3 regions of the Kitasatospora cineracea genome follow, and region 1 is predicted to be linked to each of the others. Evidence: riboswitches for the same ligand, from Rfam matches in the RefSeq annotation. Region 1 holds a riboswitch; each other region holds the start of a gene.
The links. Region 1 has a riboswitch for cyclic di-AMP ahead of EDD39_RS15080 (C40 family peptidase). Riboswitches for the same ligand answer to the same signal wherever they lie in the genome.
Positions count from the first base shown of each region.

Region 2: it holds a riboswitch for cyclic di-AMP, as region 1 does, so the genes downstream of both, EDD39_RS04685 (M23 family metallopeptidase) here and EDD39_RS15080 (C40 family peptidase) in region 1, are expected to answer to the same signal.
Region 3: it holds a riboswitch for cyclic di-AMP, as region 1 does, so the genes downstream of both, EDD39_RS12705 (M23 family metallopeptidase) here and EDD39_RS15080 (C40 family peptidase) in region 1, are expected to answer to the same signal.

Region 1 is NZ_RJVJ01000001.1:3,305,652-3,313,030, forward strand. Features, by position in the region: gene EDD39_RS15070 (NYN domain-containing protein) at 1-586, shown strand, start outside; gene EDD39_RS15075 (C40 family peptidase) at 771-1,808, shown strand; cyclic di-AMP (ydaO/yuaA leader) riboswitch at 2,186-2,342, shown strand; gene EDD39_RS15080 (C40 family peptidase) at 2,353-3,432, shown strand; gene EDD39_RS15085 (C40 family peptidase) at 3,641-4,687, shown strand; gene EDD39_RS15090 (gluzincin family metallopeptidase) at 4,915-5,964, shown strand; gene EDD39_RS15095 (carbohydrate kinase family protein) at 5,980-6,882, opposite strand; gene EDD39_RS15100 (glycosyltransferase family 87 protein) at 6,986-7,379, opposite strand, start outside.
Region 2 is NZ_RJVJ01000001.1:1,061,546-1,068,924, forward strand. Features, by position in the region: gene EDD39_RS04670 (hypothetical protein) at 1-547, shown strand, start outside; gene EDD39_RS04675 (helix-turn-helix domain-containing protein) at 571-1,419, opposite strand; gene EDD39_RS04680 (SDR family oxidoreductase) at 1,593-2,366, shown strand; gene EDD39_RS04685 (M23 family metallopeptidase) at 2,376-3,158, opposite strand; cyclic di-AMP (ydaO/yuaA leader) riboswitch at 3,169-3,333, opposite strand; gene EDD39_RS04690 (YiaA/YiaB family inner membrane protein) at 3,560-3,850, shown strand; gene EDD39_RS04695 (alpha/beta fold hydrolase) at 3,986-4,831, shown strand; gene EDD39_RS04700 (TetR-like C-terminal domain-containing protein) at 4,831-5,409, shown strand; gene EDD39_RS04705 (hypothetical protein) at 5,440-5,631, shown strand; gene EDD39_RS04710 (hypothetical protein) at 5,809-6,033, shown strand; gene EDD39_RS04715 (SpoIIE family protein phosphatase) at 6,158-7,379, shown strand, end outside.
Region 3 is NZ_RJVJ01000001.1:2,768,749-2,776,127, reverse strand. Features, by position in the region: gene tig (trigger factor) at 1-1,154, opposite strand, end outside; tRNA gene EDD39_RS12715 (tRNA-Pro) at 1,358-1,431, opposite strand; tRNA gene EDD39_RS12710 (tRNA-Gly) at 1,581-1,654, shown strand; gene EDD39_RS12705 (M23 family metallopeptidase) at 1,799-2,818, opposite strand; cyclic di-AMP (ydaO/yuaA leader) riboswitch at 2,824-2,943, opposite strand; gene EDD39_RS12700 (hypothetical protein) at 3,349-3,543, opposite strand; gene EDD39_RS12695 (PP2C family protein-serine/threonine phosphatase) at 4,001-5,203, opposite strand; gene EDD39_RS12690 (GNAT family N-acetyltransferase) at 5,366-6,619, shown strand; gene EDD39_RS12685 (ribose-5-phosphate isomerase) at 6,663-7,148, opposite strand; gene EDD39_RS12680 (biotin transporter BioY) at 7,220-7,379, opposite strand, start outside.

The DNA of each region.
Region 1 (7,379 bases):
CGAGGACATGCGGCTGCGGCTGCTGCTGGACAGCGTGCTGCAGTCGGCGCAGGGCCTGCAGCGCGAGCTGGCGCTGCCGGTGACCGCGCTGCGCCCGGCCGACCTGGTGGAGGCGGTCGAGCCCGGTTCGGCCTCGCCGCACGACGTGGCCCGGCGCGGCCTGGCCGAGGACGACCCGGCGCTGCTGGACCAGCTGCTGGCGATCCCGCAGGTGCACCTGGTGGTGGACGGCTACAACGTGACCAAGACCGGGTACCCGCAACTGCCCCTGGAGCAGCAGCGGTTGAGGCTGCTGGGCGGGCTGGCGATGCTGGCCCAGCGCACCCAGGCCGAGGTGACCTGCGTGTTCGACGGCCAGGACCTGGACGTGCCGGTGATCATGGCGCCGCCGCGCGGGGTGCGGGTGCGGTTCAGCCGGACCGGGGAGACCGCGGACGAGCTGATCCGGCGGCTGGTGCGGGCCGAGCCGCAGGGCCGTCCGGTGGTGGTGGTCTCCGCCGACAAGGAGGTGGCCGACGGGGTCCGCAAGGCGGGGGCGCGGCCGGTGGCCTCGGTGCTGCTGCTGAACCGGCTGGCCCGCAGCTGAGGGGCGGTCAGCGGGCCTGCGGGCGGCCGGGGTGTGACGGTCCGGTGAAGGGGGGCGGGGAGGTGGAACCGGAAGCCCCCGGGAGTGGACGCGGGGGCTGGGACTTCACTAGGGTCTGGCGTCAAACCTATATTCCGGACCATCACTCGTCGGGGTGAGTCCAGCAGGAAGAAGGAGCTCACCCTTGGCCTCCCACCGCCGTCCCAAGCAGCCGAGCCGTGCGCGGATCTCCGTGTTCACCGCCGCCGCCGCGACCGCGGTCGCCCTGACGGCCCAGGCCAGTGCGCACGCCGCGCCGGCCCAGCCGAACAAGGACGAGGTCAAGGCGCAGGTCGACAAGCTGCTCGAGGAGCAGGAGCAGTCGGCCGAGAAGTACAACGGCGCCAAGGAGCGGGCCGACCAGCTGCGCAAGCAGGCCGACGACCTGCAGGACCAGGTGGCCCGCGGCCAGGAGCAGCTGACCGAGCTGGCCTCCGGGCTGGCGGCGGTGGCCGGCGACCAGTACCGGCAGGGCGGCGTCGACCCGTCGATGCAGCTGATGCTCTCCTCGGACCCGGACCACTACCTCACCCAGGCCACCTCCTTCGGGCAGGCGGCCAGCACCCAGGCCGAGACGCTCAAGTCCCTCAAGGACCAGCAGCGCCGCCTGGACCAGCAGAAGCAGGAGGCCGCCCAGGTCCTGCACGAGCTGGACAGCCAGACCCAGGCGCTCAACGACGCCAAGAACGACGTGCAGAGCAAGCTCGCCGAGGCGCAGAAGCTGCTCTCCAAGCTGAACGCCGCGGACCGCGCCGCGATCCTCCAGGGCTCCGGCGGCACCGCCTCGCGCAGCGCGGACCGGATCGACCCGAAGAGCCTGCCGCCGGCCAGCGGCTACGCCGCGACCGCGGTGGCGGCCGCGCTCAGCAAGCAGGGTTCGGCGTACGTGTGGGGCGCCACCGGCTCCAGCACCTTCGACTGCTCCGGCCTGATGGTGTGGGCGTACAAGCAGGCCGGCGTCTCGCTGCCGCGCACCTCGCAGTCGCAGGGCAGCTACGGCACCAGCGTGGGCACCGACTGGCACAACGCGCAGCCCGGCGACCTGGTCGTCTACTACGGCGACCGGCACCACGTCGGCATGTACATCGGCAACGGCCTGGTGGTGCACGCGCCGCGCACCGGTGACGTGGTGAAGACGATGAAGGTCGACACCCTGCCGATCTCCACCATCCGCCGGGTCTGAGCGGGGCGGGCCTGACGGCCCAACGAATCGGACAAACGCCCCACCGGGCAACAATTGACGCGTCGTGACACGCCCGGGCGGCTCGCAATCACCCTGTGATTCGAGACACGCCCGGGTGTGGTGTTTCCCGGGTGAATGGCGGGAAACGCTGTGCTCGGGGTAAGGAATCGATCACGTTCGGTCAGATTTACCGGGGTGTTTGATTCAGAATCAGATTTTTTTCCGACAAGGATTTGAACGGATCACGGATCGGTTACTAGGGTCGTGCCTCGACCACCGCAGTGTCGATCGCCCAAGGGGGGCGGCGGCGGAGGTCGCCGCCGAGTCCGTGACGCAGCGGGCAGACCGTCAACACCGGGTCTGCCGACGGGGATACCCCTGTGGGGGTGCTGTCGAACGGAGCCGGGGAACCACGTTCCCCCGGGGTGAATCGGCGCCCGGTCGACCGCCGCGCGCGGTCGGTGAAGCGCCGTAGGGCATCTCTTCCGGCCCGAACCCGTCAGCTCACCCGGTAGGCGGTGTGAGGAAGAAGGAGTCCGCCTTCGTGGCGTCCCATCGCCGTCCCAAGCCCGTCGGCCGTGCCCGGGTCTCGATTCTCACTGCCACCGCCGCCGCTGCCGTGGCGCTGTCCGCCCAGAGCGGTGCGCACGCCGACCCCGCGCCGACCAAGGACCAGGTCAAGGCCCAGGTCGACGAGCTCAACGAGCAGGCCGAGGTCAAGACCGAGGCGCTGAACGCCTCGGTCGAGAAGCAGCAGGCGCTGCAGCAGCAGGTCGGCCAGCTCCAGGACCAGCTCGCCTGCCAGCAGGAGCACGTCACCACCGCCCGCGAGGCGCTGGCCGGCATCGCCGCCGAGCAGTACCGCACCGGCAGCATGCCGCAGACCATGCAGCTGATGCTCTCCAGCAGCCCGGACACCTTCCTCGGCCAGGCCGGCGCGCTGAACGCGGTCGGCTCCACCCAGGCCGACCTGCTGAAGACCTTCAAGGACGAGCAGGCGCAGCTCGACGCGCAGCGCAAGGAGGCCGAGTCCAAGCTCGCCGAACTGGACACCACCACCAAGGCCCTCAAGGCCGACAAGGAGGACGTCCAGGCGAAGCTGGCCAAGGCCCAGGACCTGCTCAACACGCTGACCCAGCAGGAGCGCGAGCAGCTCGCCGCCGCCGAGGCCAAGGCCGCCGACGACGCCCGGGCGAAGGCCGACGCCGCCCAGCAGTCGCAGCGGGCCTCCCGCGACACCGCCCGGGTCGAGCTGAACGCCCCGGCGTCCTCCAGCTTCTCGGGCAACGCGGTCGGCGCGGCCGTCTCCAAGCTCGGCAGCTGGTACTCGTACGGCGCGGCCGGCCCGAGCACCTTCGACTGCTCCGGGCTGATGCAGTGGGCCTACAAGCAGGCCGGCGTGTCGATCCCGCGGACCTCGCAGGCGCAGGCCGGGGCCGGTACCAGCCTGGGCACCGACATCTCCAAGGCCCGCCCGGGCGACCTGATCATCTACTACGGCGACCAGCACCACGTCGGGATGTACGTCGGCAACGGGCAGATCATCCACGCCCCGCACACCGGCGCGCAGGTCCGCTACGAGTCGGCGACGGTCATGCCGATCAACCGGATCGTCCGGATCTGACGCTCCGTCGGAGCCGTCGGCCCGGTACCCCGCACGGGGTGCCGGGCCGTTTCCGTTCGGGTGTCCGATTCATGGTCAAATATTCGGTGCTGTCAGGGTTTGGACTGGATCGATCCGACTCGCTAACCTCTGCCCCCGGGCCCCCGCGAGGACGGCCGTCCGACCGCGGACGGCGGCGGAGGCCGGTCGCAGAACGGAGCCGTCGCGCGTGTCCGTGCCCCGCCGCACCCCACTGCCCGGCGTCCAGCGCCTCGCCCGGGCCCTGGCGCTCACCGCCGCCGCCACCAGCGCGCTCGGCCTGACCGTCGGCGGTGCGCACGCCGAGCCCGCGCCGACCAAGGACCAGGTCAAGGCGCAGGTCGACCAGCTCTACGAGGAGGCCGAGCGGGCCTCCGAGCAGTACAACGCCGCGCTGGAGCAGCAGCGCCGGCTGCAGGCCGAGGCCGGCACCCTGCAGGACCAGGTCGCCGCCGGGCAGGACGAGCTGAACCGGCTGCGCGGCGACCTGGGCGCCGTCGCCGCCGCCCAGTACCGGGCCCAGGGCATCGACCCCGCGGTCCGGCTGATGCTGGACCAGGACCCGGCCGGCTACCTCACCGGCGCCCGCTCGCTCGAACAGGCCACCGCCCGGCAGGGCGACCGGCTGCGCGACGTGGCCGAGCGGGCGCGCCGGCTCGACGAGCGGCGGCACGAGGCCGGCGCCAAGCTCACCGAGCTGGAGCAGGCCCGGCAGCGGCTGGCCGCCGCCAAGGACGACGTCCGCGAACGGCTGGCCAGGGCCCAGCGGCTGCTGAACGGCCTCGCCCCCGCCGACCGGGCCGGGATCGCGGCCGACGACGCCCGGGCCGCCCGGCGGCGCGCCACCCGCGGCACCGACCGGATCGACCTCGGCGACCAGCCGCCCTCCTCCGACCGGGCCGCCGCCGCGCTGGCCGCCGCCATCTCGAAGATCGGCTCCCCGTACGTCTACGGATCGACCGGCCCCGGCACCTTCGACTGCTCCGGTCTGATGTACTGGTCATGGCGGCAGGCCGGAGTGACCCTGCCGCGGACCTCGCAGGAACAGGCCTCGGCCGGCCGGCGGGTGAGCCTCGCCGAAGCCCGGCCCGGAGACCTGGTGATCTTCTTCAACGACAGGCACCACGTCGGCATGTACGCCGGTGGGGGCGTCGTCGTGCACGCGCCCCACCCCGGCGCCCGGGTCCGCTACGAGAGCGTCAGCGCGATGCCGGTCAGCTCGGTGGTACGGATCTGAGCCTCGTCGACGAACCCCTGGTCACCGACCTGACGACGGCCGGCGGGCCGCCGCGGGCCGGTGCTCCGCTGTCCCGGCGGGCCGCCCTGCTGCTGGCCGCCGCCGGGGCCACCCAGCTGTCGCTGCCCCTGCTGCGGCCCGGCCGCCCGGCCCCCGCCGCGCCCGCCGAGGCGCCCCCCGGGCTGCGGGAGACCGCCGTCCGGCTGCTCGGGCAGCGGGCCCGGGCGGTGGCCGGGCGGGACACCGCCGCGCTGCTGGCGGTCTCCGCGGACGGCTCCGAGGAGGCCGACCGGGACCTGCTGGCCCGGACCGCCGGGCTGCGCTTCGCCGAGTACACGCTGCGGCTGACCTCCTTCGCCGAGCCGCCGGCCGACGCGGCCCGGGTGCGGGTCGGCGCCGAGCTGGGCTACCGGCTGGCCGGGGTGGACGACTACCCGGCGCTGCTGGAGCGGCAGGTCGAGCTGGTCCGGGAGGCGGACGGCTGGCGGGTGGCCCGGGAGACGGCGACCGGCGCGGCCGCGCCCTGGGACCTGGGCACCGTCCGGGCCGCGGACGGCCGGCACAGCCTGGTGCTCGGCCTCGGCGAGGGGGCGGAACTGGCCGCGCTGGCCGAGCTGGCCGACCGCGCGGTGCCCGCCGTGGAGGCGGTCTGGGGGCCGTTCGCGGGCCGGCTGCTGCTCGAACTGCCCCTCACCGAGCAGCAGTTCGCCCGCCGGATGGACGTCTCCGCGGACGCCTACCAGGGCATAGCCGCGGTCACCCTGGCGGTCGGCGGCGCCCCCGTGCACACCCCCGCCGACCGGATCGTGGTCAACCCCGACGCCTACCGGCAGCTCAGCGAGCTCGGCCGCCGGGTGGTGGTCACCCACGAGGCCACCCACGTCGCCACCCGGGCCGACACCAAGTCCTGGACGCCGCTGTGGCTCTCCGAGGGCGTCGCCGACTACACCGGCTACCGGGACACCGGGCGCACCGTCCGGCAGATCGCCCCCGAGCTGGCCAAGGACGTCCAGGCCGGCCGGATGCCCGCCGCGCTGCCCGCCGACGAGGCGTTCGCGGCCGGGGCGGCCGGCATCGCCCAGGCCTACGAGCTGGCCTGGCTGGCCTGCGACCTGATCGCCCGCCGGTACGGGCAGGACCGGCTGGTGGCGTTCTACCGCACCGTCGGGTCCTTCGGCGAGGGCGGTCTTGAGCGCGCCATGAAGGCCCAACTCGGCATCGGGGTCGCGGAGTTCACCAAGGACTGGACGGCCGAGGTGGCCCGGCTCCGGAGCTGAGCGCCGCCCGCGCGCTCAGGCGTCCAGCGCCCGCTCCAGGCCGGCCGCGTCCAGGAACGCGGTGTGGGTGCCCGCGACGGTGCAGGTGTACGCGCCGGCCACCGCGCCGGCCCGCATGCACTCCTCCACCGGGCGGCCCGCCAGCCGCCGGTGCAGGAAGCCGGAGACGAAGGCGTCGCCCGCGCCGTTGCTGTCCACGACCGGGGCGCCCGGGTCGACGGTCGGGAAGTGCCGGGGCGCGGCGTCCCCGCGGGTGAGCAGGAAGGCGCCGTCCGCGCCCGCGGTGGCCACCACCAGCTCGGCCCGACCCCGGGCCAGCACCGCGCGCATCGCCGCCTCCGGGCGGCCGCCGAGGCCCGCCGCGGAGAGGAACACCAGGTCCGAGCGGAGGGCGTAGTGCAGGTGGTGCTCGTTGACGCCGTCCCAGGCGTGCAGGTCGGTGGAGCTGCTGCGGCCCAGGCGCTCGATGTCCGGGTACATGTCCCGGTTGACGCCTGTGATCGACAGGTGGACGTGCGCCGAGCGCTCCAGCAGCGGCAGCCAGAACTCGCGCGGCAGCCGGGCGTCCGCCGGGTGCCGGCCGTCGTAGAAGGAGAACCGCAGGCCGTCCCGGTCGACCAGGTTGACGCTGCGCGGGGTGCCGGCCGGGGCGGGCAGGTGGCTGAAGTCCAGGCCGCGGCGGGCGTACTCGGCCAGCACCAGGGCGCCCTGCGGGTCGTCGCCGAGGAAGTCGGCGAACTTGGTGCGCAGGCCGAGCGCCAGGCAGGCCAGGGCCACGCCGTTGCCGGTGTGCGCGGGGTAGTCCAGCACCGGGAGCACGCCCACCGAGTCGCGGCCCGGGGGGACCTCCAGCCGGTCCACCCGCACGATGGTGTCCACGCCGACGCCGCCGACGATCAGGATGTCGTAGTCGATCATCCGGCGATGGTGGCAGCCCGGAAGCCACCCCTGCAAGAGTTTTCAGAAACTTGCAAGGATGCTTCGGGGGAGCCGGAGGGCCTCCGGAGGGCGGAGCCCGAGGTCAGGGGCGGTCGGCCGGGGCCAGGTCGTCCAGCAGGTCCTGCTCGTAGGCGATGCCCGGCCGCACCGGGTACTGCGGGGTGGCCTGCCCGGCCGGCAGCACCACCGTGGTCAGCGCCTCCCGGGGCCGGGTCGAGCGCCACAGCCGGTACGCCGACAGCACCGTGCACACCACCAGCAGCAGGTTGCGGGCGGTCAGCACCAGCACGCCGCTCAGCTGGCTGTGGTTCACCGCGCCGAACATCACCGGGAACTCCAGCGTGGTCAGCGCCGCCGCCACCAGCACCGGCACCGCCACCGGCCGCTGGCTGCTGCCGCGCACCGTCAGGCAGACCGCGACCAGGCCGACCACCCAGATCAGGTACTGCGGGGAGATCACCCGGCTGGTCGTGACG
Region 2 (7,379 bases), 2.2 Mb from region 1:
CGAGTGGCAGCGGGCGGCCCGGCGGCTGAACGCCAAGCGGGCGGAGAAGCTCCGCGCGGAGGCCGACTGGCAGGGCGAGGTGCTGCTCTCGCTGCTGCGCCGCGCCGACCTGGTGACCTGGCCCCGGCTGTACGCGCTGCTGCTGCGCGCGGACGGGGTGCCGACCGACGACCCGGGCCCGGTCCGGGAGTGGCTGGCGGCGTTCCGCGAACTGCCCGAGCCGGAGCGGTTCGCCGCCTTCGACCGGGTGCCGGGCCTGGACGGGGACGGCCACTGGGACCAGCCCGGGCGGCCGCTGCTGATCGGCGTCTCCACCGACGGGGCGCGGCGGCTGCTGGAGCAGGGCCTGATGCGGCGCAGCTACCGCAACCTGGCCGAGCTGAACGCTCTCGGGCTGCCGATGCCGGCCGAACTCTCCGGCGCGTTCGAGGAGTTCGAGGAGGCGGTGGCGCAGGCCGCGATCGACCTGTGCGGCGAGTGGACCGTCCCGGGGCTGCCGCGGCTGCTGCTGGAGGAGTTCCCGGAGCTGGCCCCCGAGGAGTACTGAGGGCCCCGGGGCGGCCCCGCCGGTCAGGTGGCGGCGGGGGCGCTCCAGCCGGCCAGCAGGCGCAGGGCGTCGGCGGTGGGGGAGGCGGGTTCCACGGAGTAGACGCACAGCGTCTGGTCGGGGTCGCCGGGGGCCTGGAAGGACTCGTAGGAGAAGTGCAGGTCGCCCACCAGCGGGTGGACGTAGTGCTTGGCGCCGTGGGTGCGGCGGAGCACCCGGTGGTCGTTCCACCAGGCGGTGAACTCCGGGCAGCGCAGGGTGAGTTCGCCGATCAGCTCGGCGAGCCTGCGGTCGTCGGGGCGGCGGCCGGCCTCCAGCCGGAGCATGGCCACGGTCTCGGCGGCGATCGTCGCCCAGTCGCCGACCCGTTCGCGGGCCTGCGGGTCGAGCAGGTAGTAGCGGGCCATGTTCCGGCGGGTGGCCGGGAGCGCGTCGAAGTCGACGAGGACCTCCCGGGCGAGGCGGTTGGCGGCCAGGACGTCGGTGCGCCGGCCGAGGACGAACGCCGGGACGTGCGCCAGGGTCTCCAGCATCAGGTGCAGCCCCGGCCTGACCCGTTGCGGCCGTTCCGGGGCGCGGCGGGCCGCGTGCTCGGCGGGGAGCAGCAGGTCGGCCAGGTGCTCGCGCTCCGAGGGGTCGAGCCGCAGGGCGCGGGCCAGCGCCTGGACCACTTCGGTGGACGGGCGCCCGGCCCGGCCCTGTTCGAGGCGCGTGTAGTACTCGGTGCTGACGCCGGCCAGCCGGGCCACCTCGTCGCGGCGCAGACCGGGCACCCGCCGCACCCGGCCGTCCGCGGGCAGCCCGGCCGGTCCCGGGGCGATCGCGGCGCGCCGGGTGCGGAGGAAGTCGGCGATTTCCCTGCTGCGTTCCATGGACCAAGTGTGCGGGCTGCGGGGGCGCCCCGGCGGGCCGTGGGTGGCCCTGGCGGTACCAGTCGGCGCAGGGTCCGCCCGGGGCCGTCCGCGGGGCCGCCGGGCTGGTGTGCTGGAACAGCGGCCGGAGCCTCCGGTGCCGCAACTCCCGTGTCCTGCAAGGAAGGTCCACCATGTCCACGTTCACCTCCCTGCCCCTCGCCGGCCGCACCGCCGTGGTCACCGGCGCCTCCAGCGGCATCGGCGAGGCCACCGCCGAGGAGCTCGCCGGGCTCGGTGCCCGGGTCGTCGTGCTGGCCCGCCGCGCCGAGCGGCTGGCCGCGCTGGCCGACCGGATCGAGCGGGCCGGCGGAACCGCGCTGGCGATCGCCGCGGACGTCACCGACCGGGCCGCGGTGCGGGCGGCCGCCGACCGGGTCGCCGCCGAACTGGGCGGCGCGGACCTGCTGTTCAACAACGCCGGGGTGATGCTCCCGGCGCCGGTCGAGGAGGTGGCCGTGGACCAGTGGCAGCGGCAGATCGACCTCAACGTCTCCGGGCTGATGAACGTCATCGGCGCGTTCACCCCGCAGCTGGTCGCGGCCGCGGCCGAGCGCGGCGTCGCCGACCTGGTCAACACCTCGTCGATCGCGGCGCAGAACATCTTCCCGACCTTCGCCGTCTACTCCGCGACCAAGGCCTACGTCACCCACCTCTCGCGCCACCTGCGGGCCGAGCTGGGCGCGAAGCACGTCCGGGTCTCGACGATCGAGCCCGGCATCGTCGGGACGGAGCTCCAGGACCACGTCACCGACCGGGGCGCGCTCGACTGGCTGGCCGGTTCCAGGGAGACGGTGGAGTGGCTCGTTCCCGGCGACATCGCCAGGACGGTCGGGTTCCTGGCCGCCCTGCCGCCGCGCGTCAACCTCCAGCAGGTCACCGTCATGCCGACCGGCCAGGCGAGCTGAGGACGGGCCCTACGGCTGGAGGCCGAGCTGCCGGAGCCAGGGCAGCGGGTCGACGGGGGCGGCGCCGCCGGGGCGGACCTCGAGGTGCAGGTGCGGGCCGGTGACGTTGCCGGTGGCGCCGACCGCGCCGAGGACGGTGCCGGGGGCGACCGGGCCGGAGGCGGTGGCGATCCGGGAGAGGTGGCAGTACCAGAGCTCGGTGCCGTCGGGGAGGGTCTGGATGACCCGGTAGCCGTAGGCGCCGGACCAGCCGGCCGAGGTGACGGTGCCGCCGGTGACGGCGGTGACGGGGGTGCCGGTGCGGGCGGCGAAGTCCAGGCCGGTGTGCAGGTGGGCCCAGTGCTCCCCGGCCTGGGCGAACGGCGCGGCCAGCTGGTACCCGGCCACCGGCAGGGCGGGCGCGGACCGGTCGGACCCGGCCTCGGCCTGCCGCTCGGCGCGCTTGGCCTGGGCCTCCTGCGCGGCGGCGACCCGGGCCGACTCCTCGGCGGCGGTGCGCTGCCCGTCGGCCTGCTGCAGGATGCGGGCGGCCAGGGCGAGGCCGGGGTCGGCGGCGAGCAGGCCGTCGGAGGCTTCGTCGGCGGCGGTGACGGGGGCCGGGGCCGGCGTGGCGGCGGCCTGGGCGGGGGCGGCGGCGAGGCCGGTGGCGCCGAGGGCGGCGGTCATCGCGGTGACGCCCAGCAGGGGCGCGCCGGTCCGGGTCTGACGGGGCAGCCGGTGCCGGACGGCCTCGGTCCCGACCGGGTGGTCGAGGAGCTGGGTGCCGGTGCTCTCGGTGTGGGTCGACGCCACGGGGGCGCGCTCCTTCCTTCCCTGCCGCCGACCGGGTTAGCTGACGGGTTCGGAGGTGGAAGGTCTCCTACGGTCGGGCCCAGGGCCGTTCCGATTCACCCCGGTGGAACGTGGTTCCCCGGCTCCTGGACCGGCCCCGGGGGGCAGGTCCGGATGGATTAGGCGTGGCGCACGGTGCCGCATGGTTACGGCGTTGCCGACCGCGCTGCGTTATCAAACGTTAATCCTATGGACCCCATGATTCCAAGCGCCCACCGAGGTGCAGTGAAACTTTCCTGACGCCCTATGGGCGATTTGTGACGGTTCGCCAAGGTACCCGGTTTCGGACATGACGGACCGTGACGGGGCGGTTGAGTATCCGTACTCACGACCCCCTCCCGCCCCGGCGGGACCCTGGGCGCATGACCGCATCCGTGCCGCACCGCACCACCTCCGCCTACTACCTGCAGGCCGTCGCCTCCTTCGGGTTCGCCACCGCCGCGCTCGCCCTCGGGATCGCGTACCTCCCGGTCAGCGCCTGGATGCGCGCCTTCCTCGGGGTCGGGCTGCTCTACGTGATCACCTCCGCGTTCACGCTGGCCAAGGTGGTCCGCGACCGCCAGGACGAGGGCGCGATCACCAGCCGGGTCGACCAGGCCCGGCTGGAGAAGCTGCTCGCCGAGCACGACCCGTTCAAGGTGGACGGGATCTGAGGGCGGGAGGCGGTGGCGGGAACCGGAGCCGGGCCGGGGGTTGACAGCTAAGGCTATTAGCCTTAGCTTTATGGCTATCGGCAGCAGCCGGGCCTGGAGAGCCCGGAGCGCCGGACGCCCGCCAGGAGGCCCGCGATGAACAGCACCCTCGGCACCACCACCCGGTACCTCGACGTCACCGGCGGCCGGATCGCCTACGACGACGCCCCCGGCTCCGGCGTCCCGGTCGTCCTGCTGCCCGGCATGCTCGACAAGCGCGCCGTCTACCGCCACCTCGCCCCGCTGCTGAGCGCCGCCGGGCACCGGGTGGTCACCATGGACCTGCGCGGCATGGGCGAGTCCTCGACCGGCTTCACCGACCACACCCCGGCCGCGATCGCCGAGGACCTGGCGGCCCTGCTGGCCCACCTGGACCTGCGCGGCACCGTCCTGGTCGGCAGCTCCTACACCGGCGCCACCGTGGTCCGGGCCGCCGCGCTCGCCCCCGAGCGCACCGGCGGCGTGGTGCTGATCGACGCGTTCATCGAGAACCTGCCGCTGAACGGCTTCCAGAAGGCGCTGTTCGGCCTGGCCGCCCCGCTGGTCACCGCGTTCCCCGGCCTGTGGGGCACGATGCAGAAGTTCTACTACCCGGCCACCAGCCGCCCCGCCGACTTCGAGGACTACCGGGCCGGGCTGGCCGCGATGCTCCGCGAGCCCGCCCGCAAGGCGGCGCTGCGCGGCTACCTGAAGGGCGACTCGGCGCCGGTCGGCTGGTGCGCGGCCGTCGACGTGCCCGCCCTGGTGCTGATGGGCGACAAGGACCCGGACTTCCCGAAGCCGGAGCTGGTCGCCGACCGGCAGGCCGCCGCGCTGCGCGGCCGCAAGGTGATGATCGAGGGCGCCGGCCACTACCCGATGGCCGGTCACCCGCAGGCCGTCGCCGACGCCCTGCTGCCCTTCCTGGCCGAGCCGGCCGGCACCGGCGGGAGCGCCCGCTGATGCCCCGCGCCGGACTCTCCACCGCCGCCGTGGTGGACCACGCCCTCGAACTGGTCGACGAGCGCGGCGCCGAGGCGCTCACCCTGGCCGCGGTCGCCGCCAGGGCGGGCGTCGCCACCCCCTCGCTGTACAAGCACGTGGCGGGCGGCCTGCCCGAACTGCGCCGCCTGGTCGCCGTCCGCACCACCGGGGAGCTGGCCGACCACCTGGCCGCCGCCGTCCTCGGCCACTCCCGGGACGGGGCGGTGCGCGCCCTGCTCGCCGCGTACGCCGGGTACGCGCTGAGCCACCCCCTCCGGTACGCGGCGCTGCCGCAGGTGCCGGACCCGGACCCGGAGCTGGCCGCGGCCGCCGAGCGGATGGTGGGGGTGCTGTTCGCGGTGCTGCGCGGCTACGACCTGGAGGGCTCGGAGGCGGTGCACGCGGTGCGGACACTGCGCGCCGCGGCCCACGGGTACGCCTCGTTGACCACGGCGGGGGCGTTCCAGCTCGCCGAGGGGACGGACGTCACGCTGGAGCGGCTGACCGGGGTGCTGGTCGAGGGCCTGGCCAACTGGCCCGGTGCGGAAGGCGCGTGACCTCCGGGGCGCTGCCGCGTTCTCCACGGTATGAAGAAGCGCAGCCTGCTCGCCTTTGCCTCGCTCGCCGTCGGGGTGGTCGCCTCCCTCGCCGCCCCCAGCGCGCACGCCGCGCCGGAGCACCGCACCGGTCCCGGCCCGCTGAAGGACGCCGTCTCCGCCCCGGACCTGCCGGTGGAGCAGGACTCCGCGCGGGCCGCCGCGGAGCAGACCGGGCCCTGAGCCCGCGGGGGCGCCGACCAGGGTGGGAACGCGCCGGTGGCGCGCCGTCCACACCTTTTCGCAACCTGTCCCCCACCATTCCGACACCGCCGGTGCGTAACACTGTCCTTCGGTCGGGAAGTCATACCGCGTGGAGACCTTCCACGGGTGTGGCCGACAAGCACGGAGGATCAGGACATGCCGCAGGCGACTCAGCACATCGAGCCCGGCACGGGGCTGATCCCCGCTCCCCGGACGGCGCCGGACGGCGCTCCGGGCACCGCGCGGACGGCGGCCGCCCCGCCGCGGGAGGGCTGGGGCGGCGCGCTGCGGCGCGGGATCGCGGTGGCCCGCGGGCTGCGCTCGCTGCGGCCGGTCGCCGCGGGCCCGCAGCGCGGGTACGGCGAGGTCGACGGACAGTGAGGCCCCCGGGCGGGGTGCCGGAAATGCCCGTGTTGCCCGACGTGTCGTGAAAGCGGCCGGTTGCCCGGTGCGTCCATAAGATGGTCAGCACTGGCACGTCGACCGGAAGGGCCGGGCGCCTCCCATGGACCAGGACCGGAGCTCCCCGCGCCGCGCCAGCCGTTCCGAGCTGCGGTGCGTGCGGGCGCTGCTGCGGGCGTCGAGCGCGGCGGAGCTGCTGGCGGCGCTGCTGGCCGAGGGCCCGGCCTGGATCACCGGCGAGGGTTCGGCGCTGTACCTGCTGGACGGCGGGATGCTGCGGCTGACCGCCTCGCACGAGCTGCCCGAGTGGGCGCACCGCAAGTACGGGGTGGTCGATCCGGAGAGCGGGCTGCCCGCGGCGCTGGCGCTGCAGCGGCGGGAGCCGGTGCTGCTGAGCCCGCAGCAGACCAGCGCGGACTACCCGAACACGGCGGCGGGCCTGGGCACCGGCCTGGTCGCGCTGGCGGTGCTGCCGCTGGTGGTGGACGGGGACCCGGTGGGTTCGCTGGCGCTCGCGCTGGCCCACCGCGGGGCCGTCCCGCAGCGGGACGTGGAGCTGCTGGAGACCTTCGCCGACGTGGCCGCGCACCGGCTCGCGCACCTGCTGGACCACGTGCACGCGGCCGACCCGGCCTCGGACGGGCCGCGCACCGAACTTCCTTCCCCGGACAGCGAGTTGCTGTCGCTGGCGGTGCGCTCGGCGGGGGTCGGGGCGTTCGAGCGGGACCTGGTCACCGGCGAGACGCTGTGGGACGCGCAGGCGTACCGGCTGGTGGGCCTGCCGCCGCCGGGCGCGACCGGGCGGGCGCCGGACCTGGCGGACGTGGTGCACCCGGAGGACCTGCCGGACGTGCAGGCCGCGCTGGTGGACGCGCTGGCGGTCGGCGGCCCGTACCGGATCTCGTACCGGGTGGTGCGGCCGGACGGGACGGTCCGGCAGGTGGACGAGGCCGGCGAGGTGATGCTGGACGTGCACCAGCGGCCGGTGCGGACGGCGGGGCTGCTGACCGGGCGGGAGTGGCGGCCGGGCCCGGCGGGCGGCCTCGCGGCGGCCGCGGCGGCGGGGGCCCGCTCGACCCTGCTGCTGGCGCTGACCAGGTCGCTGTCCCGGGCGGTGACGGTGCGCGAGGTGACCGCGGCGCTGACCGACGTGGCCCGGCCGGCGCTGGGCGCGGCCGGTGTGGTACTGGACCTGGTGGACGAGGGGCGGCTGACGCCGGTGTCGCCCGCGCTGTTCGGCGGCCCGCACCGGGCGGAGCTGAACCGGCTGCACGACCTGGCGGGCGGGGTGATGGAGCACGTGCTGGCCCGGGCCACCCCGCTGT
Region 3 (7,379 bases), 540 kb from region 1:
CGGCGGATGAGGTGCTCGGTGAGCTCCTCCTGGTTGACGCCCAGCTCCTCGTTCTTGACGATCTGGTCCAGCACGAACTGGGTCTTGATGCCCTTCTTCGCCTGCTCCTCGGTCTCCTTCTCGTAGTCCTCGCGGGACTTGTCCTGGGAGGCGAGGTAGGTGTCGAGGGTCAGGCCCATCGGCTCCAGCTGGTGGTGCTCCAGGTTGTGCTTGCGGGTGCCGATCTCGTCCGCGAGCAGCTTCTCCGGGTAGTCCATCTCGACCCGCGCGAGCAGCTCGTCGAGGACCTTCTCCTGGGCCTGGGTGGCCTGGTCGAACTCCTTCATGCGCTCGAGGCGCTTGACGGAGTCGGCGCGGAGCTCCTCGAGGGTGTCGAACTCGCTCGCCAGCTGCGCGAACTCGTCGTCCAGCTCGGGGAGTTCCTTCTCCTGGACGGTGGTCACGGTGACGGTGACCTCGGAGTCCTTGCCGACCTGGGTGCCGCCCTTGAGGGTGGTGGTGAAGGTCTTGGACTCGCCGGCGGACAGGCCGACCACGGCCTCGTCGATGCCGTCCAGCAGGCGGCCGGAGCCGATCTCGTAGCTCACGCCGGTGGCGGTGCCGTCCTCCGGCACCTCGCCGTCGACCTTGGCCTCCAGGTCGATCACCACGATGTCGTTCTCGCCCGCGGCGCGCTCGACGTCCTTGACGGAGGCGAAGCGCTCGCGCAGCTGCTCGAGGGACTTCTCGACGTCCTCGTCGCCGACCACGACCGGGTCGACCACGACCGCGATCTCGGCGAACTCGGGGAGGGTGACCTCGGGGCGCACGTCGACCTCGGCGGTGAACTTGAGGTCCCCGCCGTCGGCCAGGTTCTCGACACCCTCGATGTCGGTGATGTCGGGCTGGCCCAGCACGTCGATCTGGCCCTCGTCGACGGCCTGCGTGTAGAAGCGCGGAAGCGCGTCGTTGACGGCCTCCTCCAGCACCGCGCCACGACCGAAGCGCTGGTCGATCACCTTGTTCGGGATCTTGCCCTTGCGGAAGCCCGGAACGGTGACCTGCTGGTTGATCTTCTTGTACGCCGCGTCGAGGCTGGGCTTGAGCTCCTCGAAGGGCACCTCGACGGTGAGTCGAACCCGGGTCGGGTTCAGAGTCTCGACGGCGCTCTTCACGGTTGGGTCTCCTAGGGGGCTTGCGGTCAGGGCGATAGGCGGTTGGGGCTGCAATGCTGTCCGTACTACCGCCAGCGGTCCATCCTACCGGTACCACGAAAGCGACTGTGCCCGGCACCTGGGTGCGGACGGGAGCGGGGACGGCGGCGCCGGGCCGCAACGACAACAGGGCCCCGCCACCGACGAGACCCTGCCGCACACGGTCGGGGTGACCGGATTCGAACCGACGGCCTTCCGCTCCCAAAGCGGACGCGCTACCAAACTGCGCCACACCCCGTGGTGCCGAGCAGAAGAGTACACGTCGACCCGCCCCCGACCGGGGCGATATCGGCGAGCCGACAACGGGGAAGGAGTGTGCAATCCACCGACCCGACCAGGTACGCTGGGGCCGTCCTCACCACCGCTGCGGTGGCGGGGCGCTTTCCTGCGGGTGTAGCTCAATGGTAGAGCCCCAGTCTTCCAAACTGGTCACGCGAGTTCGATTCTCGTCACCCGCTCCACGACAGGGCCCCGACCGCGACGCGGTCGGGGCCCTCGCCGTTCCCCGCCCCGCGGGCGGCCTCTCCCCTCCGTCCCGGACCCGGGAACAGCCCGAAGGCCCCGCGCAGCGGAGCGCGGGGCCTTCGGGGGTGTGGTGCCGGGGGTCAGACGTTGACGCCGTGGGCGGCCAGGTAGGCGACCGGGTCGATGTCGGAGCCGTAGTCCGGGGTGGTGCGGATCTCGAAGTGCAGGTGCGGGCCGGTGACGTTGCCGGTGGCGCCGGACAGGCCGATCTGCTGCCCCGCCGTCACGGACTGGCCGGCCGAGACGGAGATCGAGGAGAGGTGCGCGTACTGGGCGTACTTGCCGTCGGCGAGCTTGATGACGACCTGGTTGCCGTAGGCGCCGCCGTTGCCGGCCGAGACCACGGTGCCGTTGGCGACGGCCTTGAGGCTGGTGCCGGTGGAGACCGGGAAGTCGATGCCGGTGTGGTAGCCGCTGGACCAGCTGGAGCCCGCCACCTTGTAACCGGTGGTGACGCTGCCCGGTGCGGGGGCGACGTAGCCGGAGGAGGAGCTCGCGGCGGAGCTGCCGGAGGTGGTGGCGGTCGACGACTTCGCGGCGGACGAGGAGGAGGACGAGGACGTCGACTTCTGGGTCGGAGCCGGGGCCTGGGTCTGGGTCTGGGTCTGCGCCTTGGCCTTCGCGGTGCCGGTGCTGCTCGACTTGGTCGAGGTCTTCGGGGCGGCGGCGGGGGCCGCGGCGTCCGAGGAGGCGGCCGGGGCGGACGAAGTCGCCGCGGCGGCCTGGCCGTTGACGGTCAGCTGCTGGCCCGGGTAGATCAGGTTCGGGTTGCCGCCGATGACCGAGCGGTTGTCCTGGTAGAGCTTCTCCCAGCCGCCGTCCACGTTCTTCGCGGCGGCGATCTTGGAGAGGGTGTCGCCGGAGGCGACCTTGTAGGTCTCGGCCGCGGCCTGCTGGGCGGCGGAGCCGGTGGTGTCGGCGACGGGGGTGGCGTCGACCGAGACGTTGGCCCACTGGCGGCCGCCGTCGTGCTGGTCGGCGGTGTGCGCGGAGGCGGCGGTGACCGGGAGGCCGACCGCGGCGCCGGCGACGCCGGCGGCGATGGCGATGCGGACGACGGTGGCCAGGCGCGGCTTGCGGTGCTTGCCCTGAGCGGACATGAAGCTGTTCCTCTCCGACGCCTGCGAGGTGAGCTGTCGGGTTCGGGCGAGAGTTGCCCGGCCGCGGTCTCCGCGGCTTCACCCCGAGCCGTCCCCGTGCGTTCCGGGTCCGGCGTACTACCTGTGGTTCCCCCGCTCCTGCCGTGGCGTGGTCTCTGGTCGGCACCGGGCGGCGGCAGGACTAGGCGTTCCGCTCGGCGGCCAGCCCGGCCGATGTCCGGGCTGCGGAGGAAGCAAAACCCACGGTTCGCGGAGCTGGCAAGCGCCGGTAGGCCCCGGTCCCGGGCTCGGGAGGGGGCTGACGGTCCGCCAGGTCACGCTCCGCCGACGGCGGGCTGCGGTGCGCGTACGGGATCATGACGATGCGCCCACGAACCACATACGGTGGGCGACTTCGGCCACCGTATGCGCCCGGGCGCTGACCTGGCGTGACGGAGCGGGTGACCCTGGTCACCCGCGGGCGGGACTTTGGTCCGGAACGGGGGTGCCCCCGCCCCTCGGAACGCGCTCCCCCCGGTGCCGGCGGGGTGTCAGCCCGCGATGCCGGCGATGGCCTTGGAGACCGAGTTGAGGAACTGCTGGATCGGACCGGCCATGGTCGACTGGCTGAGCATGAAGCCGAACAGCGCGGCGACGATGGCGTGCCCGCCCTTCATCTGCTTGTTGCGGATGAAGATGGCGACGATGACGCCGAACAGGACAAGGGCGGAGACGGAGAAGGCCACCGGGACTCACTTCCTCGATTCGTGGCGGGGATTCAGGTCGGAACCGCCGACGGCTCCAGGCGGAAACCGGCCCCTGCCCCCCGTGTCCCCACCACTCCATCCGGACTCAGTGTGGTCGCTCGTGCGGACTGCGTAAAGGACTTGCCCCGTCGCCGGGGGCTCCAACCCGGGTGGTGGGACTGATTTCCGCCGACCGTGACGATAGCGGACGGGTTCTGACGGAGCGTCGGCGGGAGGCGGTCCGCGGCGGCCCGGGCGGCAAACCGGCAGGCAGGCCGGTCGGCGGCCCACCGGCCGGGCCGGGCACCGGAATTGGCCGAAGATCAACGCCCGGGTTTGACACTCCGTGGGCACTCCGTGCACACCGCTCCCCCGCACCCGGCAGCGCTTCCGGGCCACCGCACCGCCGTCGCACCGCCACCGCCCCGACGCCGCTCGACCGCGGCCCCGGCGGGGCTCAGCGGCGCCAGACCAGCAGCACCGCCCGGTCGTCGTTGACGTGTTTGGCCACGCTGTCGATCAGCCGGACCGCGGCCCCGGGGCGGCCGGCCGCCGGGATGGTGGCGACCAGCCGGTCGGCCTCGCCCATCAGCCGGTCCATGCCCTCGCCCAGGTCCCGGCCGGGGACCTCCACCATGCCGTCGGTGCACAGCATCAGCACGTCGCCGGGTCCCAAAGTACCGCGCACGCCTTCGAACTTGGCGCCGTCGTAGACGCCGAGCAGCGGGCCCTCGGCCTCCTTGACCTCCCAGTGGCCCGCCCCGGCCAGGCGGTGCATGCCGGGCAGGTGGCCGGCCGAGAGGAGTTCGTACTCGCCGGTGTCCAGGTCGACCACCAGGTGGACGGCGGTGGCGAAGCCCTCGGCCCAGTCCTGGCGCAGCAGGTAGCCGTTGGCGGCGGGCAGGAAGTCGTGGGCGGGCAGCGAGCCGAGCAGGCCGCCGAAGGCGCCGGAGAGCAGCAGGGCGCGGCTGCCGGCGTCCATGCCCTTGCCGGAGACGTCGGCGAGCACCACTTCGAGCACCGGGCCGGTGCGGGCGGCGACCATGAAGTCGCCGGAGAAGGACTGGCCGCCGGCCGGGCGGAGCGCGGTGTCGGTGTGCCAGCCGTCGGGCAGGTGCGGGACGCGGCCCTGCACCCGGATCCGTTCGCGCAGGTCGAAGAGCATGGTGGAGCCGCCGCGCCAGGGCACGCCGATCCGGCGGCGGAACTGGGCGACCAGCAGGCCGGCGACGCCGACCGCGCCGACCACCAGGGCGGCGCCGGGGGTGACGCCGTGGGTGTACGCCTCGGGGCGTTCGCTGGCCACCTGTTCGCCGGTGTGCACCAGCGACTCGGTGATCAGCCCGGCGGCGGCGACGGCGTACAGCAGCACCAGGGTGCCGGGGCGCAGCAGCAGCGCGCCGGCCAGCACCGGCAGCACCAGGGCGGTGGGCGGGGCCCAGTCCGGGACGAGGACGTTGAGCAGCACCAGCAGCGGGACGAGCAGGGCGAGCGCGGCGAACGCCCACCAGTCGGCGCCGTCGCCGCGGAAGTAGTCGACCCCGGTGCGGCGCAGCCTGCGCCGGGCCCGGTACAGCGCCGCGCGCAGCCGGGCCGTCACGGGTTCGCGGGACGGTCCGCCGTCCCGGCCCGTCGCACTGGGACGCGCGCTGCCGGCCATGGGGACCGACCTTATCCACCGCGGGTGCCCGCGTCGACGGGGCGGGTGGCACCGGGTGCAGCGGGCGGTGCCGGGCCCGGCGGGTTTCGGCCGCCGGGACACGTCGGCGGCGGGGCGGTTATTCGCTCGCCGGGGGTCGGGGGCGGTGATAGGGAGGGCGGCATGACGATTCGACACCCCGAGCTGACCGTACGTCCGTTGCGCGCCGAGGAGTGGGAGAGCTGGTACCGGACGATCGACGTGGCCTTCGGCGGTGTCGAGGAGGCGCCGGAGGCCCGGGCGCTGTGGCGGGAGTTGACCGAGGTGGGGCGCTCGCTGGCGGTCTGCGAGGGCGGGCGGACGGTGGGCGGGGCGGGGGCGTTCAGCTTCCGGCTGGCGGTGCCGGGCGGGGCGGTGGTGCCGGCCGCGGGGGTGACGATGGTGGGCGTGCTGCCGACCCATCGGCGGCGCGGCGCGCTGACCGCGCTGATGCGCCGGCAGTTGGACGACGTGCGGGCGGCCGGGGAGCCGGTGGCGGTGCTGACGGCGTCCGAGCCGGTGATCTACGGCCGGTTCGGGTACGGGCCGGGCAGCCGGAAGGCGGTGGTGTCGGTGCTGCGCGGCAAGGTCCGGGTGCACACCCCGGAGCGGCGCGGCGGCCTGGTGCTGCGGCTGGCCGACCCGGTGGCGGAGCTGGCGCGCTGCGAGGAGCTGTACGACCGGCTGGCCGCCGGGCGGCCGGGCACCCTGGTGCGGCGGCCGGGCTGGGAGAAGCTGCCGGTGCTGGACCCGCCGGCCGACCGGAACGGCTACTCGCCGCTGCAGTGCGTGCTGGCCGAGGACCCGGACGGCGGCGAACTGCTGGGCTACGCCCGGTACGCGGTGAAGCCGGAGTGGAACGAGCGCGGCGCGGCCGGGGTGGTGCGGGTGCGGGCGGTGCAGGCGGAGCAGCCCTGGGTGTACGCCCGGCTGTGGGAGTTCCTGCTGGACCTGGACCTGACCGAGCGGGTGGAGGCGTACAACCTGCCGGTGGACGACGCGCTGCTGCACCTGGTGTCGGACGTCCGGCACCTGGCGCCGCGGATCGTGGACGGCCTGTTCGTGCGGCTGGTGGACCTGCCGGCGGCGCTGGAGGCGCGCGGCTACCCGGTGGCGGTGGACGTGGTGCTGGAGGTGACCGACGCGTTCTGCCCGTGGAACGCGGGGCGGTGGCGGCTGACGGCCGTGCCGGGCGGTCCGGTCAGCTGCGTGCGGACCGGTGAGGCCGCCGAACTGGAGCTGGACGTCCGCGAGTTGGGCGCGGTGTACCTGGGTGGCGGTTCGCTGGCGGCGCTGGCCGCGGCAGGCCTGGTGCGGGAGCTGCGGCCGGGGGCGCTGGAGCCGGCCGCGGCGGCGTTCCGCTCGGGGCTGGAGCCCTGGCTGCCGCACGGGTTCTGACGGCGCCCCGGGCGGGGGGACGCGCGGGCGTCCCCCCGTCCGCTCAGCCCTGCGGGTGGTGGGCCGGGATCGGCGGGAGCTCGCCGGTGGTCTCGTACTCGGACAGCATCTCGATCCGGCGGGTGTGCCGCGGCTCGCCGCTGTACGGGGTGTTGAGGAAGATCTCGACGAACTTGGTGGCCTCGTCGACGGTGTGCATCCGGCCGCCGACCGAGATCACGTTGGCGTTGTTGTGCTCGCGGCCGAGGGCGGCGGTCTGCTCGCTCCAGGCGAGGGCGGCCCGGACGCCCTTGACCTTGTTGGCGGCGATCGCCTCGCCGTTGCCGGAGCCGCCGATCACCACGCCCAGCGCCTCGGGGTCGGCGGCGGTGCGCTCGGCCGCCCGGAGGCAGAACGGCGGGTAGTCGTCCTCGGCGTCGTAGATGTGCGGGCCGCAGTCGACCGGCTCGTGCCCGGCCCCCTTCAGCCACTCGACGAGGTGGTTCTTCAGTTCGTATCCGGCGTGGTCGGAGCCCAGGTAGACGCGCATGCCCACGAGTGTGACATGCCGCCGGGCCCGCTCCCCGACAGGGGCGCGGGCCCGGCGGTGGTGACGGTGCGTCAGCGGCGGCCGAGCAGCTTCCAGGTGAGCGGCAGGGCGCCCATGGCGAGCACCAGCTTGAGCGCGTCGCCGACCAGGTAGGGGTACAGGCCGAGGTGGGCGGCCTTCGCCAGCGGGACGTCCAGGGCGAGGGCCAGGTAGGGCACGCCGACGGCGTAG